DNA from 4 places in the Phycicoccus sp. 3266 genome. Region 2 is predicted to be linked to each of the others. Evidence: predicted binding sites of a transcription regulator. Region 2 holds the regulator's gene; each other region holds the start of a gene.
The links. Region 2 encodes LexA, which represses DNA repair genes until DNA is damaged. Its sites were predicted from a motif close to TCGAACANNTGTTCGA; they were not measured.

Region 1 (4,204 bases), on a different contig from region 2:
AGCAGGACGACGAGCGGGCTCGGGTGGCCGTCCGGGGCGGCGCACCGTGCGGCGACGGTGTCGAGCGAGGTCACCGGGCTCCCCCGCTCGCCGCGCAGGTGGGTGTCGGTGACGAGCCGGCACAGCGCGGCATACCCCACACCCCCGGGCAGTCCGCTCCCGCGCCCGCGGGCGAGCACGGTGACGCGCGGGTGGCGCGGGTCGACGACGGCACCGCCGCGCACCGGGGTGCGTGGCCGGGCCACCGGCGGGAGGTATGCCGCGTGCCCGCCACCGCGGTCGGCGTCACCGAGCACCCGGTCGGCGAGGGTCCGGTCGACGGGTCGGGGTCCACCCCGGGCGGGGTCGTCGGGACCGGCGCCGCGCGCGCCGGGACGGTCCGGGTCGGGGCCGACCGCGAGGTCGACCCCGAGCACCGGGGAGATGCCGGCGGCGGTCGCCGCCCGGACGAACCGGACCGCGCCGTAGAGCCCGTCGCGGTCGGTGAGCGCGAGCACCGGCTGGCGGTGCTGGGCAGCCCGCTCGACGATCGCCTCGGGCGTGGCGGTGCCGTAGCGCATCGAGAACCCCGAGGCGACGTGGAGGTGGACGAAGTCGGTCACGGCGACCCCCCGCCACGGACCGGCGCCCCGGATGCCGTGGAGGCCGCGGACGCCGCGACGGTGGGCACGAGCACGTCGCGGTCGACGGCGGTGACCGGCAGGCCGAGGGCACGGCACACCAGCTCGAGGAACGTCTCGGACTGGCGCAGCAGGTCGTCGGCCTCGCGGGCGGTGTGCGGGCCCGGCCGGGCCGCGACCAGCTCGAAGAAGCCGGCCCACTCGGCGAGCTCGGGCGCGACCGACGGCACCAGCTCCCAGAGGCTGCGCGGACCGGCCGGTCCACCGGGACGGGTGCGGGCAGCGACCACGGCGGCGGCCGCGCGCAGGGCCGCGAGCTGGGCCTGGCGGTGGCGCTGGACGATGTCGCGGGTGTGGCAGGCCTCGAGCAGCGAGTGCCGGGAGCGGTCGAGCAGGTCGAGGGCGCTCGCCGCCGCGCTCGGGACGGGGGTGGGGGTGGGAGTCATCGGCAGCCGTCCTCAGTCCGCGACCCGCAGCAGGCGCCAGCCCGGGCCGGCCGGGTCGTCGCCGAGGTCGTAGACGCCCGTCCCGGCGGCGCGACCCGCGCTCGCCTCGACCCGCCACACCCGGCGTTCGCGGGCATCGGTGAGCACGTCGGCGCCCTCCCGGGCGTCGCGCCACCACGGCCGGCGTTCCTGCCAGGAGTCCAGGACGGTGCGCACGACGTACAGCCGGCCGCGCCACACGAACGCGTCCGGGTGCGTGGCCACCGCGGTGCCACCCCCGTCGGTGCTCTCGCGGACCTCGATCGGCTCTTCGTACCGGCGCACCACGGCATGGCTCCTTCGCTCAGGCAGGATGGGATGAGGTGGGGCCCTGGCCCCGACCGGCGGGGTCGAGGCGCCGGCCACGGGGCCAGGGCCGGCCGCGGCCCGGTGGCGACGGGCGGCTCGGCACGGGGCCGAGGACCGCGGGTCGCCGGTCGTCCGGACCCGGCATTCGAACATCTGTTCGATATCCAGAACGGTACACCCGGCCTCGGACAAGCCGTCAAGGGGAACGCTGGAGCCCGTCCCGGCCCCGCCGTGAGACGGGCTCCGGCAAGTCTGGTGGCCCGCTCCCCCCGGCCCTACTCTTCGAGCATGCCGCCCGACGCGCCAACGCCCCCGGCGCCCAGCCCGACCGCCAGCCGGGCCACCGGCGTGGCCCCGGACCTGAGCGGCCACCCCGGCGTGCAGCGCGTGCTGGCGGCGCTCGCGGTGCACCACGTGGTCCCCGAGGTCGTCACGCTCCCGGACGCCGTCCGCACCGCGGCCGCGGCCGCCAGCGCCCTCGGGATCACCCCGGCCGAGATCGCCAACTCCCTGGTGTTCCGGGCGACGTGCGCCTCGGGCGGGACCTCCCCCGTCCTCGTCCTGACGTCAGGGGCGCACCGTGTCGACCTGGTGAAGGTCGCCGACCTCGTCGACGACGTCGAGCACCTCGAGCGAGCCGACGCCGACTTCGTCCGGGAGAGCACCGGCTTCGCGATCGGCGGGGTCGCCCCGGTGGGCCACCTCCAGCCCGTCCCGACGTACGTCGACGTCTCGCTGAGCCGGTACCGCTACGTCTGGGCCGCCGCCGGCCACAGCCACACCGTCTTCCGCACCACCTACGAGGAGCTGCTCCGCGTCACCGCCGGCCGCGCCATCGAGGTCGCCTGACGTTCGTGCCGATCCGACGGCACACCGCCGCGAGTGCGTAGCGCCCATGGACACACCCGCGAGTACGCGCTCTCAGGGCTTGGAATCACCTCGAAGCCAACGGGCGGCTCGACTTCCGAGGCTTTCGGGCGCCGGCGGGGTTGGCGAGGCGGGTGCCTGCGGACCCGGTCGACCACCCTGCTCGTAGTAGCGGAGGGTCTCGACCACTTGATCCAAGAAGTCGTCAACCTCGCGCTCGTCGTACCCGCGCCGCAGTGATGTAGGAGTGAAATTGCGGCTCATGACTTCGTTGGACGTGAGCATGTTGAACATCATGGCGTTCTTCGATCGCCCGGAGGTCTGAGTAGCCGAACGAACCCCCGGTTGTGTCCTTCCGCCGCGAGCCGGGCGGACCCAGCGCGCCCGTCCTTCCGCCGCCCGGACGACAATGGCGCGGTAGGGCGGCGGAGAGAGGGCCGGTCTCACCCCGGTCGAATATCTCTGGGCGTCGGCCGCAGCCCTCAGGCGGGGAAAACGCCGCTGGAGAGGTACCGGTCCCCGCGGTCGCAGACCACGAAGACGATCGTCGCTCCCTCGACCTCCTTGGCCACCTGCAGGGCGGTCCAACACGCGCCGGCCGCGGAGATGCCGCCGAAGATGCCCTCCTGGCGGGCCAGCTGGCGGACCGTCTCCTCGGCGTCGGCCTGCGTGACCTCCATGGTCCGGTCCACCGCCGACGGGTCGAAGATCTTCGGCACGTACTCCGGTGGCCAGGCGCGGATGCCGGGGATCTTCGATCCCTCCGCGGGCTGTGCCCCGACGATCTGGACGCCGGGGTTGCGCGACTTCAGGAACCGCGAGACCCCGGTGATCGTGCCAGTGGTGCCCATCGCCGACACGAAGTGCGTGATCCGTCCGCCGGTCTGGTGCCACAGCTCCGGGCCGGTCCCCTCCTCGTGGGCACGAGGGTTGTCCGGGTTGGCGAACTGGTCCAGGACCCGGCCGCGGCCCTCCCGCTCCATCCGAGTCACGACGTCGCGGGCCTCCTCCATGCCGCCGTCCGCCGGGGTGAGGACCAGCTCGGCTCCATACGCCTTCATCGTCTGGATCCGCTCGGTGGAGGCGTCCTCGGGCATCACGATGACCAGTGGGTAACCGCTGATCGCCGCCGCCATCGCCAACCCGATCCCCGTGTTGCCGGACGTGGCTTCAAGCAGCGTGTCGCCCGGGGAGATCTCCCCTCGCTCCTCGGCACCCCGGATCATGCTGATCGCGGGCCGGTCCTTCACGGAGCCGGCCGGGTTGTTCCCCTCGAGCTTGGCGAGCAGCACGTTGCCGCGGCGTTCGTTCTCCAGCCCCGGCAGACGCTGCAGACGCACCAGCGGGGTGCCACCGATGACGTCTTCCATCGTGGGGTACGGCGCAGGGTTGCTCACCGCCGGAGTCTACGGCGGCGGCCGCCGACCAACCGCAGCCCGGGTCAGGCCGGGGGCGCGCCCTCGTGCACGCACAGCACGTTGCCGTCCGGGTCCCGGAACCACGCCGCCCGGTCCGATCCCGTCGTCGCGATGTGGTCCACCGTCGTGAGGCCGGGCAGGTCGTAGTCGTCGAACACGACCCCGCGCGCCTCGAGGTCGCGCACCTCCGCGGCGACGTCGGGCACCTCCCAGCTGAGCGCTGTGCTCGGGTTCTGCGTCCCCGCCTCACGGGGCAGCAGCATGAGCACCGTCCCACCGGCGAGGTCGTACACCAGGCTGCCCTCGTCGTTCGTCCCCTGGAACGACAGGCCGAGCCGGTCGTAGAACTCCTTGGCCCGACCGGTGTCGGTGACGGGCAGCATCGTCGCGATCGAGCTCGTGGCGAGGGACATGACGAGACCTCCTCGTTCGGCTGCGGCCCCGGCGGTCGCAGGCCACCTCCCAGCATGCGCCGCGCCCGGTCCGTGGCGCTCCGCCACAAGGG
Region 2 (4,204 bases):
TGCCGCACGATCTCCTCGCAGCGCTCGACCTCGAGCTCGGACGCGACCTCGCGCAGCCCCTCGACCGTCTGCAGCAGCGCGGGGTCCTGGGGGCCGCCGACGCCCTCGGTGAGGTTCCGCAGTGCGTGCCCCACGACGACCAGCGCGCCACCCGGTGCCAGCCAGGCCGTGGCCCGGGAGAGCACGTCCTCCGGCAGGTGCAGGTAGGCCACGAGCACGAGGTCGTATGCCGTGTGCGCCGGCGGCTGCCACGACCGCACGTCCGCGACCACCCAGTCGACCCGCAGCCCGCGGGCGGCGGACTCCTTCTCGCCCTTGGCCAGGCCGACGGCCGAGAAGTCGACAGCCGTCACCCGCCACCGCTTGGCAGCCAGCCACACCGCGTGCCGCCCCTCGCCCGCACCGAGGTCGAGCGCGCGGCCCGGCTCCCAGTCGCCGACGATCCGCTCGACCTCGGCGTTCGGCTCGGCGCTCCAGACGTGGGCCGACGCGGCATACCGCTCGTCCCACATCCTCCGGCGCTCGCCGCCGGCGTCGGCCGGGGTGGTGCCCCGCGGGTGCTCGTGGCCGCGTTCCTCGCTCATCCCCCTAGCATCGCCGATATGACCGACCCCGCCACCGCACCCGGGCCCGTGACGGTCCGCGACGCCACCCCGTCGGACCTGGCGGCCATGGCCGCGATCTACGACGAGCAGGTGCGCACGTCGGTGGCGACGTTCGACACGCAGGAGCGCGGCGCGGCATACCTCGGCGAGAAGCTGGCGGCCACCGGGCCCGGTAACGTGGTCCTCGTCGCCTGCCTCGACGACGCGGTGGTCGGCTATGCCTTCTCCGGGCCGTTCCGCCCGCGCCCCGCCTACGCGGGCACCAAGGAGGTGTCGGTGTACGTCGACGCCGGTGCCCGCGGTCGGGGAGTCGCCCGGAGCCTGTATGCCGCGCTGCTCGGCCGGCTGGACGCCGAGCCGTCGGTGCACACCCAGCTCGCGGTCATCGCCCAGCCGAACGAGGCGAGCGAGGCGCTGCACGTGGCGTTCGGCTTCGAGCGGGTGGGGGTCCTGCGCGAGGTCGGTAACAAGTTCGGCCGTTGGGTCGACACCGCCTGGTACCAACGGCTCGCCTGACCCGCGAGAGGGCTGGCGCGGAGGGCTCGGTCTTGGCACTCTCGTGCCGAACAGGTTGGTGCGAGACGTGGGAGGCTGACCCATGGGTGCGACGGGTGTGGGACCGTTCGAGAACGACGACGCCCTCGACTTCCTCGACGACCTCGAGGACTCCGATCCCGAGGCGCGCCGGGAGCGGCTCGAGTCGGCGCTGGGGCAGGTCGTGCGGGCGCGGGACTACATCGAGGCGCCGGTGATGTCCGAGGCGATCGCTGCGGCCGTCATCGTGTCCGCCTGCGACGACCCCGAGTCGGTGGTGGGGGAGCGGAACGTCCCCCGATGGGTGGACGAGGACCCCCTCGACATCGACGAGCGGCTCGAGGAGCTGGCCACGCAGGCGCTGCACCGGGCCCTGCGCTCGGAGGACAACGAACTGTGGGAGCTGTGGGCCGACGGCGACGGCGGCGAGAAGTTCACCGCACGCCTCACGCACTACCTCGACGCGCTCGGCGACGAGAGCTGACCGCTCTGCGCCCGCGCCGCGTCACTGATCCGGACCATGGTCGGTGACGCTGCGTTCGGCGACGGGAGCCCGGCCTCAGACGCGGCGCAGGACCGCGGTGACCTTGCCGAGGATCGTCGCGTGGTCGCCGTCGATCGGCTCGAACGCCGGGTTGTGGGGGAGCAGCCACACCTTGCCGTCGCGGCGCTTGAACGTCTTGACCGTCGCCTCGTTGTCGAGCATCGCGGCGACGATGTCGCCGTTGTCGGCCGTGGGCTGCTGGCGGACGACGACCCAGTCGCCGTCGCAGATCGCCGCGTCGACCATCGAGTCGCCGACGACCTTGAGCAGGAAGAGCGAGCCCTCGCCGACGATCTGCTTGGGCAGGGGGAAGACCTCCTCGACCGACTCCTCCGCGGTGATCGGCACACCGGCGGCGATCCGGCCCAGCACGGGGACGTAGGACGCCTCGGGGCGGGCGTCGCCCATGCCGGTCTCGTCGAACTCCGCGACCTCGTCCTGCGGCGCGGCGCCACCGCGGTAGCCGCGGCCGTCGGCGCCGGCGTCGGGCGAGACGACCTCGATGGCCCGGGGCCGGTTGGGGTCGCGGCGCAGGTAGCCCTTGCGCTCGAGGGTCGACAGCTGGTGGGCGACCGAGCTCGGTGACGTCAGGCCGACGGCCTCGCCGATCTCGCGCAGGCTCGGCGGGTAGCCGCGCCGGTCCACCGAGTTGCGGATGACCTCCAGGACCTTGCGCTGGCGCACGGTGAGGCCGTCGCCACGGTCGCGGTCGGGGAGTTCCTTGACGTTGTCGCCGCTCATGCCGCTCCTCGTTTCTGCAGGTCAGATGCCGTGTGCCCGGCCTCGTCCGCCGGGTGGTCCGCCGTCTCGGTGCCGCCTCGGGCCGCTCCGGGACGGAGCGTTGTCAGTGCCCTCTGGTGTGCTCCTCGACGTGGACACAGCGTATGGCGTTCGAACACAGTTTCCAAACATGTGTTCGACGCGTGTCTTGAAGCATTCGAACATGCGTGCTAGAACTGGCAGCCTACGGTCTTCGGACACCTGTTCGAGGACCATGACGATGGAGGACCCGATGAGTGCAGCAGTCGCCTGGGACGTCACCGCCGCGCCGGTGCGCGAGCCGCGCCGCCCCGCACGCCCGCACCTGGTCTCGGTGCCGTGCGGCGACGAGGTCCGCGTCCCCGCCCCCGCGCCGCTGCGCCTCACCCGTGCGGGGCGGCTCGCCATCACGCTGACCGTGCTCGTGGCCCTGGTCGCCATCGCGGTGGCCACCTTCTCGGGTGGCGCATCGGCCACGACCATCGACCACTCGACGACCGTGCGCTCCGGCCAGACCCTCTCCGAGGTCGCCGCGACGCAGCTGCCCGGGCTGCCGGTGGCCGACGCGGTCGCCCGCATCCAGGTCGCCAACGACCTCGCATCCGACCAGGTGCACGCCGGGCAGATCCTGCTCATCCCCGCCGTCCGCTGAGGCCGCCGGCACGGCACGTCCGTGCCGGCAAGAGCAGCGGCGCCCCTGCGACACGACGCCGGACGCCTGCCTGCTGACCTGCGCCGACACCGTCGGAAGGCCGCTCCGGCAGCTCGTCACGACCTGCCCGGTTCGTCGGGAGTGCGCCGTCGGGGACCCGGAGATATGGTCGCCGCAAGGAGGCTGAACATGAGCTCGAGGAAGACCTTCCTGGACTGGCCTGTGCTCCGACAGGTGCGCAGTGGTGACCTGCTCGGCCGGGGCCCGGCCGTCACGTCCGCGCGCACCCGGTCGATGACCCCGCGCACCGCGACGGCGGACCGGGTCGTGCAGTCCGTGTGCCCCTACTGCGCCGTCGGCTGCGGCCAGAAGGTGTTCGTCAAGGACGAGAAGGTCGTGCAGATCGAGGGCGACCCGGACTCGCCGATCTCGCGCGGACGCCTCTGCCCCAAGGGCTCGGCCAGCGAGCAGCTCGTCAACAGCCCCGCCCGCCAGACCCACGTGCTCTACCGGCGCCCGAACGGCACCGAGTGGGAGCGCATGGACCGCGACACCGCGATCGACATGATCGCCGACCGGTTCGTCGAGACCCGCCGACGGACGTGGCAGGACGCCGACGAGCACGGCCGTCCGCTGCGCCGCACCATGGGCATCGCCTCGCTCGGGGGAGCCACCCTCGACAACGAGGAGAACTACCTCATCAAGAAGCTGTTCACGGCCGCGGGCGCGATCCAGATCGAGAACCAGGCCCGTATTTGACACTCCTCCACGGTCCCCAGTCTGGGGTCCTCGTTCGGGCGCGGTGGCGCGACGCAGTACGTGCAGGACCTGGCGAACGCCGACTGCATCGTCATCCAGGGCTCCAACATGGCCGAGTGCCATCCGGTGGGGTACCAGTGGGTGACCGAGGCACGCCTGCGCGGCGCCAAGGTCATCCACATCGACCCGCGGTTCACCCGCACGTCGGCGACCTCGGACAAGCACGTCCCGATCCGTGCCGGCAGCGACGTGGTGTTCCTCGGTGCCCTGATCAACCACATCCTCACGAACGAGCTGTACTTCAAGGAGTACGTCGTCGCCTACACGAACGCGGCGACCCTCGTGAGCGAG
Region 3 (4,204 bases), on a different contig from region 2:
GGCGCCGCAGGAACGACTCGACCGGCCACGGCAGCGGCCACCGCTGCGGGTACCCCGTGTGCGGCTGTTGTGCTGCGAGCACGCGGGCGAGGGCGGGGAGGTCGTCGGGGGTGCGCTCGCGGATGCGCACGGCGCCGGGCTGCGGCACGTCGGGGAGGGGCACGGGGTCCAGCCTAGGAGGGCGGTCGTAGCATTCCCGCCGTGACCACGCAGCCCACGATCGGTGTCCTGGCCGTCCAGGGAGACGTCCGCGAGCACCTGCGCGCCCTCGAGGACGCCGGTGCCCGTGCCGTCCCCGTCCGGCGCGCGGTCGAGCTCGAGGGGGTGGACGGGCTGGTGCTGCCCGGCGGCGAGTCCACGACGATGGACAAGCTCGTCCGCGCGTTCGACCTGTACGAGCCGCTGCGCGCGCGCATCGCGGGCGGTATGCCGGCATACGGCTCGTGCGCGGGGATGATCATGCTCGCCGACCGCATCGCCGACGCCCGCCCCGACCAGCAGACGCTCGGCGGCATCGACATGACGGTGCGGCGCAACGCGTTCGGACGCCAGGTGGACTCCTTCGAGGAGGACCTGCACATCCACGCGATCGGGGGCGCCCCCATGCGGGCGGTCTTCATCCGCGCGCCCTGGGTCGAGCAGGTCGGCGACGCGGTGGACGTGCTGGCCCACGTCGAGGAGGGTCCCGCCGCAGGTAGGATCGTCGCCGTTCGTCAGGGGGCCCTGCTGGCCACCTCCTTCCACCCGGAAGTGACCGGTGACCACCGGTTCCACCAGTTGTTCGTCGAGATCGTGAGAGGCAACGCATGAGCGGCCACAGCAAATGGGCCACCACGAAGCACAAGAAGGCTGCCATCGACGCCAAGCGCGGCAAGCTCTTCGCCAAGCTCATCAAGAACATCGAGGTCGCCGCGCGCCAGGGCGGCGGTGACCCCGCGGGCAACCCGACGCTCTACGACGCCATCCAGAAGGCGAAGAAGTCCTCGGTCCCGAACAACAACATCGACAACGCGGTCAAGCGCGGCAGCGGCGCGACCGCCGGCGGTGCCGACTGGGAGAACATCACGTACGAGGGCTACGCGCCCGGCGGCGTGGCCGTCCTCATCGAGTGCCTCACCGACAACCGCAACCGGGCCGCTGCGGAGGTCCGCACCGCGCTGACCCGCAACGGCGGCCAGCTCGCCGACCCCGGTTCGGTCGCCTACGTCTTCGACCGCAAGGGCGTCGTCATCGTCCCGAAGACCGAGGGCCAGGGCGAGGACGACATCCTCGAGATCGTCCTCGACGCCGGTGCCGACGAGGTCAACGACAACGGCGACACCTGGGAGATCGTCAGCGAGGCGACCGACGTCGTCGCCGTGCGGACCGCCCTGCAGGACGCCGGCGTGGAGTACGACTCCGCCGAGGCCTCGTGGGTGCCGAACCTGCAGGTGCCGCTCGACCTCGAGGGCGCCCGGAAGATGATCCGCGTCATCGAGGCGCTGGAGGACTCCGACGACGTGCAGGACGTCTTCGCCAACGGGGACATCCCGGACGACGTCCTGGCCCAGCTCGAGGACGAGGACTAGGACCCCGGACACCGGCGCCCGCCCCTCGCGTGTCACTGCGGGGGAGCGGGCGCCGTCGTGTGTAGCGTTCGACCGAACACCTGTTCGGACGGAAGGGACTGACGTGCGCGTGCTCGGTGTCGACCCCGGGCTCACCCGGTGCGGCCTCGGTGTCGTCGACGGGAGCCGCGGCGGCCGCCTGACGATGGTGGCCGTGGGCGTCGTGCGCACGCCCGGCGACAGGGACACGGGCGAGCGGCTCGTCTACCTCCAGGACCAGCTCGACGCCTGGCTCGACCGGTTCGAGCCGGACGCGATCGCGCTCGAGCGGGTCTTCGCAGCCGACCACGTCCCGACCGTCATGACCACCGCCCAGGCGTCCGGCCTGGTGCTCCTGGCGGCGGCGCGCCGTGGCCTGCCGCTCGTCACCCACACCCCCAGCGAGGTCAAGGCCGCCGTCACCGGCCAGGGCCGCGCCGACAAGGCACAGGTCACCACCATGGTCACGCGCATCCTCGCCCTCGAGGTCGCCCCCAAGCCGGCGGATGCCGCCGACGCCCTCGCCCTGGCGATCTGCCACCACTGGCGCGGCGCCGGGGACCGCCGGCTCGCCCTCGCCGCCGCGTCCGAGCGCGCCCGCCTCAAGGCGGTGTCGTCGTGATCGCCTCCGTCCGCGGGCCGGTCCTGCACGCCGGGCTCGACCGCGTCGTCGTCGAGGTCGGCGGGGTCGGGATGCTGCTGCACACCACACCGGCCACGGCCGCCTCCGTGCACCGGGGCCAGGAGGCGGTGCTGGCCACCACCCTCGTGGTTCGCGAGGACAGCCTCACGCTCTACGGCTTCGCGACCGACGACGAGCGCGACGTCTTCGAGCAGGTGCAGACCGTGTCCGGCGTCGGCCCCCGGCTGGCCCTGGCCATGCTGTCCGTCATGCCGCCCGACCGCCTGCGCGCGGCCATCGGCGGCGGCGACGTGGCCGCGCTCACCAAGGTCCCCGGCATCGGCAAGAAGGGCGCCGAGCGGATGGTCCTCGAGCTGCGCGACAAGATCGGCCTGCCCTCGGCGACCGCCGCCGCGGCCGGCGCCCCCGTCGCCCGGACCGTCGCCCCCTGGCGCGAGCAGGTCACCGAGGCGCTGACCGGGCTGGGCTGGACCGCCAAGCAGGCCGAGGACGCCGTCGCCCGCGTCGCGGACGGCGCCGACGGGACGGCTGCTCCCGGCGCCACGCCCGACGTCTCGGCGATGCTCCGGGCCGCCCTGCGCGAGTTGGGCCGGTGAGCGCAGTGGCGGACGGCTTCTCCTCCGAGATGTACGAGGACCGGTCGGTCGACGCCACGGCCCGCGTCGTCGACCCCGGCAGCGACGCCGACGAGCGCACCGTCGAGAACGCCCTGCGGCCCCGGCGCCTCAGCGAGTTCTCCGGGCAGTCGCGGGTGCGCGACCAGCTCTCGCTCGTGCTCGAGGCGGCGCGTCGCCGGGGGAGCGCGCCCGACCACGTCCTGCTCTCCGGGCCGCCCGGCCTCGGCAAGACGACCCTCGCCATGCTCATCGGCACCGAGCTCGAGCGCCCGATCCGGATCACCAGCGGGCCGGCGATCCAGCACGCGGGCGACCTCGCCGCCGTCCTGTCGTCCCTGTCCGAGGGCGAGGTGCTCTTCCTCGACGAGATCCACCGCATGTCCCGCTCCGCCGAGGAGATGCTGTACCTCGCGATGGAGGACTTCCGGGTCGACGTCGTGGTCGGCAAGGGCCCGGGCGCGACGGCCATCCCGTTGGAGCTCCCGCCCTTCACCGTCGTCGGCGCCACGACACGTGCCGGCCTGCTGCCGGCACCCCTGCGCGACCGCTTCGGCTTCACCGGCCACCTCGACTTCTACGCCACCGAGGACCTGGTGACGATCCTGCACCGCTCGGCACGCCTGCTCGACGTGAGCGCCGACGAGGCCGGCATCCTCGAGATCTCCCGGCGGTCCCGCGGCACGCCCCGCATCGCCAACAGGCTGCTGCGCCGCGTGCGCGACTGGGCGCAGGTGCACGGCCGCGACGTCGTCGACGAGGAGGCCGCCCACGCGGCCCTGGCCCTCTTCGACGTCGACGACCGCGGGCTCGACCGGCTCGACCGCGCCGTGCTCGACGCGCTGTGCCGCCGCTTCGCCGGGGGCCCGGTGGGCCTGTCGACCCTGGCCGTCGCAGTGGGGGAGGAGGCCGACACGGTCGAGACCGTCGCCGAGCCGTTCCTCGTGCGCGAGGGGCTCGTGACGCGTACGCCACGGGGCCGGGCCGCGACGGCGCTGGCCTGGGCGCACCTCGGTCTCACACCCCCTGCGGGCGCTGACGTGCAGGTGCCGCTGCCGCTCGAGGGCGAGGGCCGGTTCGGCGGCTGAAGCCGCCGGGGAGGTGCTTTCGGCACACCCCACGCGTAGGTCACGATTGGAACGCGACCCCCGCGGGCCACGTTGGTCGGTATGCCCGGTGTCACCTACACTCGGGCGGTCGCCCAGCCCGGCGCGTCCAAGCACCCTGCCCGAAGGACCTCTCCCATGTCGAACGGCGGCTCGTCCGCGTCCAGCCTGCTCATCTTCCTCCTGCCGGTCGCGCTGATCGTCTTCATGGTCTTCAGCCAGCGGCGCCGCCAGCGGGAGACGCAGAACCTGCAG
Region 4 (4,204 bases), on a different contig from region 2:
CACCAGGGCGGGCGCGAGGAGGACGGTGAAGCCCAGCGCCACGTAGCCGGCAGCGCCCGCGACCCCCCCGACGAAGAAGAGGGTCACGAGACCGGCGAGCATGCCGAGCTTGCCCAGGTCGGCCACGACAGGCGGCTCGCCGGACCGACGGCTGCGGTAGGCGGCCTTCCCCAGCTCGATGCCGATGTCGGTGATCATGCCGGTGACGTGGGTGGTGCGGATCTGGGCCGCGGAGATCTTGGTGATGATCGCGTTCTGCAGGCCCATGGTGAAGCACAGCACCGCGACGAAGACGAGGTTCCGGTGCCGCCAGGTCAGCTGGTCGGCCAGGCCCCCGAACGCGAGGATGAGCAACGCCTCGAGCACCAGGACGTTAGCGAAACGCGCCTCGTGGTGCCGCCGACGCCCCCAGTTGAAGACGATGGCGCAGGTGCCGGCGCCGAGGACGAAGCAGGCAATCGCCTCCACCCCGATGCCGACCAGGCGCACCGGCCCCAGGACCAGCGAGTCCGCCACCGTCGCGGTCAGTCCGGTCATGTGCGAGGTGTAGACCGACACCGCGACGAAGCCGACGGAGTTCAGCATGCCGGCGATGAAGGCCAGGAGGTTGGCCAGGTGCCGGTTCCTGCGAGGGGTGCGGGTCGCGCCGGCCACCGTGCGAAGCCGCCGTGCAGCGAGCCCGACGGGACTCGGTGACTGCGACCATGACACGCAGCCGAGGATACGGACCTCAGTCGCGCTGGTGCTCGGGGGCGCCGCGGACGGCCTCGCGGATGACCTGCATCGACAGGTCGCCCGGGTAGCCCTTGCGGGCGAGCATGCCGGCGAGCCGGCGGGTCTGCACCGTGGCGTCGAGGCCGTGCATGGTCCGGAGCTTCTTGGCGACCAGGCGCTCGGCCTGCTCGCGCTCGTCCTCGGGGCGGACCTCCTCGAGGGCGGCCTGCGCCGTCTCGTCGTCGACGCCCTTGGTGCGCAGCTCGCGCGCCAGCGCCCGCTTGGCCAGCCCGCGGCTGGACTGCTGGGAGCGGACGAGCATCCCGGCATACGCCTCGTCGTCGATGAGGCCCACCTCGGTCATGCGGTCGAGGACGCGCTCGGCGACGTCGTCGGCGCAGCCGCGCTGGCGCAGCTTGTCGGCCAGCTGCTTACGGCTGCGCGGCGCCATCGCGAGCTGCCGCAGCACGATCTGGCGGGCGACGTCCTCGGCGTCCGGCTCACCGTCACGGGTCGTGGGGTCGGACTCGGGGTCGCCCGGGATCGGCTGCCACGCCTGCGGGCGGCGGCCCCGGCGCTTGTGCTCCGGGGCCCCACCCGGCTCAGGAGCGGTGGGTGGGGCGTCGCCGAACCAGGCCGGTCCCTCAGCCGACGTCGCGGCCTGGGCTGCCTCGAGGGCAGCCCAGGCCGCAGCGCGCTTGTCAGTCATGAGCGGTGACCGGTGGAGCGGTCAGATCAGGTCAGGTCCGGTCAGAACTCGACCGGAACCTCGGGCACGACCTCGGCCGGCTTGTCGACCTGCGGGCCGATGCCGAGCTTCTCCTTGATCTTCTTCTCGATCTCGTTGGCGAGGTCGGGGTTGTCCTTGAGGAAGTTGCGGGCGTTCTCCTTGCCCTGCCCGAGCTGGTCGCCGTCGTAGGTGTACCAGGCGCCGGACTTGCGGACGAACCCGTGGTCCACACCCATGTCGATGAGGCCGCCCTCACGCGAGATGCCCTGGCCGTACAGGATGTCGAACTCGGCCTGCTTGAACGGCGGGGACACCTTGTTCTTGACGACCTTGACCCGGGTGCGGTTGCCGACCGGCTCGCTGCCGTCCTTGAGCGTCTCGATGCGGCGCACGTCGAGGCGGACCGAGGCGTAGAACTTCAGCGCCTTGCCACCGGTCGTCGTCTCCGGCGAGCCGAACATGACGCCGATCTTCTCGCGGAGCTGGTTGATGAAGATCGCGGTGGTGCCCGTGGTGTTGAGCGCACCGGTGATCTTGCGCAGCGCCTGCGACATCAGGCGCGCCTGGAGGCCGACGTGGCTGTCACCCATCTCGCCCTCGATCTCGGCGCGCGGCACGAGCGCCGCCACCGAGTCGATGACGATGATGTCGAGCGCGCCGGAACGGATCAGCATGTCGGCGATCTCGAGCGCCTGCTCACCGGTGTCGGGCTGCGACACGAGGAGCGCGTCGGTGTCGACGCCGAGCTTCTTGGCGTACTCGGGGTCGAGGGCGTGCTCGGCGTCGATGAACGCCGCGATGCCGCCGTTGCGCTGGGCGCTCGCCACGGCGTGCAGCGCCACGGTCGTCTTGCCCGAGGACTCCGGGCCGTAGATCTCGACGACGCGGCCGCGCGGCAGACCGCCGATGCCGAGCGCGACGTCGAGGGAGATCGACCCCGTGGGGATGACCTCGATGGGGGGTCGGACGTCGTCGCCGAGGCGCATGACCGCGCCCTTGCCGAAGTTCTTCTCGATCTGACCCATGACGGTGTCGAGGGACCTGGACTTCTGGTCCACTCCCACTGCGGAGGGGTTGGTCGGTGCGGCCATCTTCGCCACGCTTCCTTCTTTCGTCTCGTGTCGGGCGCGCCTGCCGTCGACCCTGCTGCAGCCTGGGCTCTGGTTGGCCTCGCACTCTCCTGCGTTCGGGTCAGACGCTAGGTGTCGGCACCGACAGCCGTCGCGAGGCCGAGTGCGGGCCTGTGGACGGTTGGTCTGGCGGGACGCCACCTGTGGAGAAACCTACCGAACACGTGTTCGAAAGTCGCGCACCGCGCAGCCGACACGCCGGTCGCCCCCCGACGGACCCGCTGTGCCGGCCGCGCTCCCCCCGAGCCGCCACCTCAGTGGGTGACGGCGTCCCTGGCCCGGACCATGGCCTGGCGCAGGTCGTCGAACGCGTGCTCGACGCCCGACGTGATGGCCTCGACCGCCTCCTCCGCGGCCTCACCCCGGTTCTCCGCACGAGCGCGAGCCTTGGCGATCCGGTGCCGGACGTCGGCGAGCGCCGCCGAGAGCCGCTCGTCCGCCTCCATGCGCCCGAGGTGGTACTGCAGCTCGAGGTCGTCGAGCCGGCCGGCCCACTGCTCGATCCGGGTGCGCGCCAGCTCCATCCGCAGGCCGACGATCTCCGCCTGCAGGGCGTCGATCCGCTCGCGGGTCGCCGTCTCGTCCGTGGTCGTGCCCTTGCTGGTGCGGTCGTCCTTCTCCGCAGTCATGTCCTCGTTCCTCTCCCGTTCGGCGCGGCGCCGGCCCCCGGCACCGGTTCCATGCTGGGAGCCGCCCCCGACCCGGAACAGGGACTTCGGACCCGGGTGGGCGATCGGCGCCCGGTGGAGCGTGGGCGTGAGCCCGCACCGAGGAGGACGCCATGACGCACGACGGCACCTGGGGGATCTCGATCTCCCTGGACGAGCACGACGGACGCACCCGCGCGGAGATCCGCCTGCACAAGGACGGCAGCACCAACGTGCGCGGCATCGGCTGGGCCGACCGCAACCCCAAGGACCCGGACGTGCCGCAGATCGGCGAGGAGCTCGCCGTGTCGCGGGCGCTCGCCGAGCTGGCCCACGAGCTCCTGCAGAGCACGGCCGACGACATCGCCGCATCCCTGCACCACCCCGTGACGCTGCGCCGCTGACGACCCCGCGGACCGTACCCACCCCCGCCGCCATGAGCGCCCCAGCCGGCACCCCGTCGCACGAGCACGTCCTCGTCGCCCGGCACCTGACGCGCCGGTTCGGCGACCGTGTGGCGGTGGACGACGTCTCGTTCCACATCGCGCCCGGGGAGGCCTACGGGCTCCTCGGTCCCAACGGTGCGGGCAAGACCACGACGATCCGACTCGTGTGCGGGCTGCTCACCCCCGACGAGGGCTCCGTGGAGGTGGCCGGCATCCCCGTCAGCGCCGGCGCGACCCGCGCCAAGGCCCGCATCGGGTACGTCCCGCAGGACGTGTCCCTCTACCCGGACCTCACCGCCCGGGAGAACCTCGCCTTCTTCGGCCGCCTCTACCGACTGTCGGGCCCGACGCTGCGCGCCCGCGTGGACGAGGTGCTCGACCTGGTGGACCTGCGCGACCGCGGCGACGACCGGGTCGAGTCCTACAGCGGCGGTATGCGGCGCCGGCTCAACATCGGTGCGAGCCTGCTGCACCGGCCCGAGCTGCTCGTCCTCGACGAGCCCACGGTCGGGGTCGACCCGCAGAGCCGCCACGCGA

Region 1: J2X64_RS14860 (YbaK/EbsC family protein) is a predicted target of LexA. The motif match lies at 1,560-1,575, and genes of this name have one in related genera.
Region 3: ruvC (crossover junction endodeoxyribonuclease RuvC) is a predicted target of LexA. The motif match lies at 1,641-1,656, and genes of this name have one in related genera.
Region 4: recA (recombinase RecA) is a predicted target of LexA. The motif match lies at 2,731-2,746, and genes of this name have one in related genera.

The regions. Positions count from the first base shown of each region.
Region 1 covers NZ_JAVDUW010000003.1:102,979-107,182, reverse strand. Annotated here, with positions in the region: gene J2X64_RS14875 (DNA polymerase III subunit alpha) at 1-602, opposite strand, end outside; gene J2X64_RS14870 (SAV_6107 family HEPN domain-containing protein) at 599-1,066, opposite strand; gene J2X64_RS14865 (DUF6504 family protein) at 1,079-1,393, opposite strand; gene J2X64_RS14860 (YbaK/EbsC family protein) at 1,703-2,263, shown strand; gene J2X64_RS14855 (DivIVA domain-containing protein) at 2,336-2,566, opposite strand; gene cysM (cysteine synthase CysM) at 2,764-3,651, opposite strand; gene J2X64_RS14845 (VOC family protein) at 3,723-4,112, opposite strand.
Region 2 covers NZ_JAVDUW010000002.1:929,520-933,723, forward strand. Annotated here, with positions in the region: gene J2X64_RS14260 (class I SAM-dependent methyltransferase) at 1-584, opposite strand, end outside; gene J2X64_RS14265 (N-acetyltransferase family protein) at 603-1,121, shown strand; gene J2X64_RS14270 (DUF4259 domain-containing protein) at 1,204-1,623, shown strand; gene lexA (transcriptional repressor LexA) at 1,699-2,424, opposite strand; gene J2X64_RS14280 (LysM peptidoglycan-binding domain-containing protein) at 2,696-3,094, shown strand; gene fdh (formate dehydrogenase) at 3,284-4,204, shown strand, end outside.
Region 3 covers NZ_JAVDUW010000003.1:407,242-411,445, forward strand. Annotated here, with positions in the region: gene J2X64_RS16325 (N-acetyltransferase) at 1-163, opposite strand, end outside; gene pdxT (pyridoxal 5'-phosphate synthase glutaminase subunit PdxT) at 202-810, shown strand; gene J2X64_RS16335 (YebC/PmpR family DNA-binding transcriptional regulator) at 807-1,568, shown strand; gene ruvC (crossover junction endodeoxyribonuclease RuvC) at 1,672-2,208, shown strand; gene ruvA (Holliday junction branch migration protein RuvA) at 2,205-2,825, shown strand; gene ruvB (Holliday junction branch migration DNA helicase RuvB) at 2,855-3,931, shown strand; gene yajC (preprotein translocase subunit YajC) at 4,088-4,204, shown strand, end outside.
Region 4 covers NZ_JAVDUW010000001.1:109,395-113,598, forward strand. Annotated here, with positions in the region: gene J2X64_RS00525 (YoaK family protein) at 1-711, opposite strand, end outside; gene J2X64_RS00530 (regulatory protein RecX) at 731-1,423, opposite strand; gene recA (recombinase RecA) at 1,465-2,535, opposite strand; gene J2X64_RS00540 (hypothetical protein) at 2,829-3,203, opposite strand; gene J2X64_RS00545 (DUF1876 domain-containing protein) at 3,356-3,625, shown strand; gene J2X64_RS00550 (ABC transporter ATP-binding protein) at 3,658-4,204, shown strand, end outside.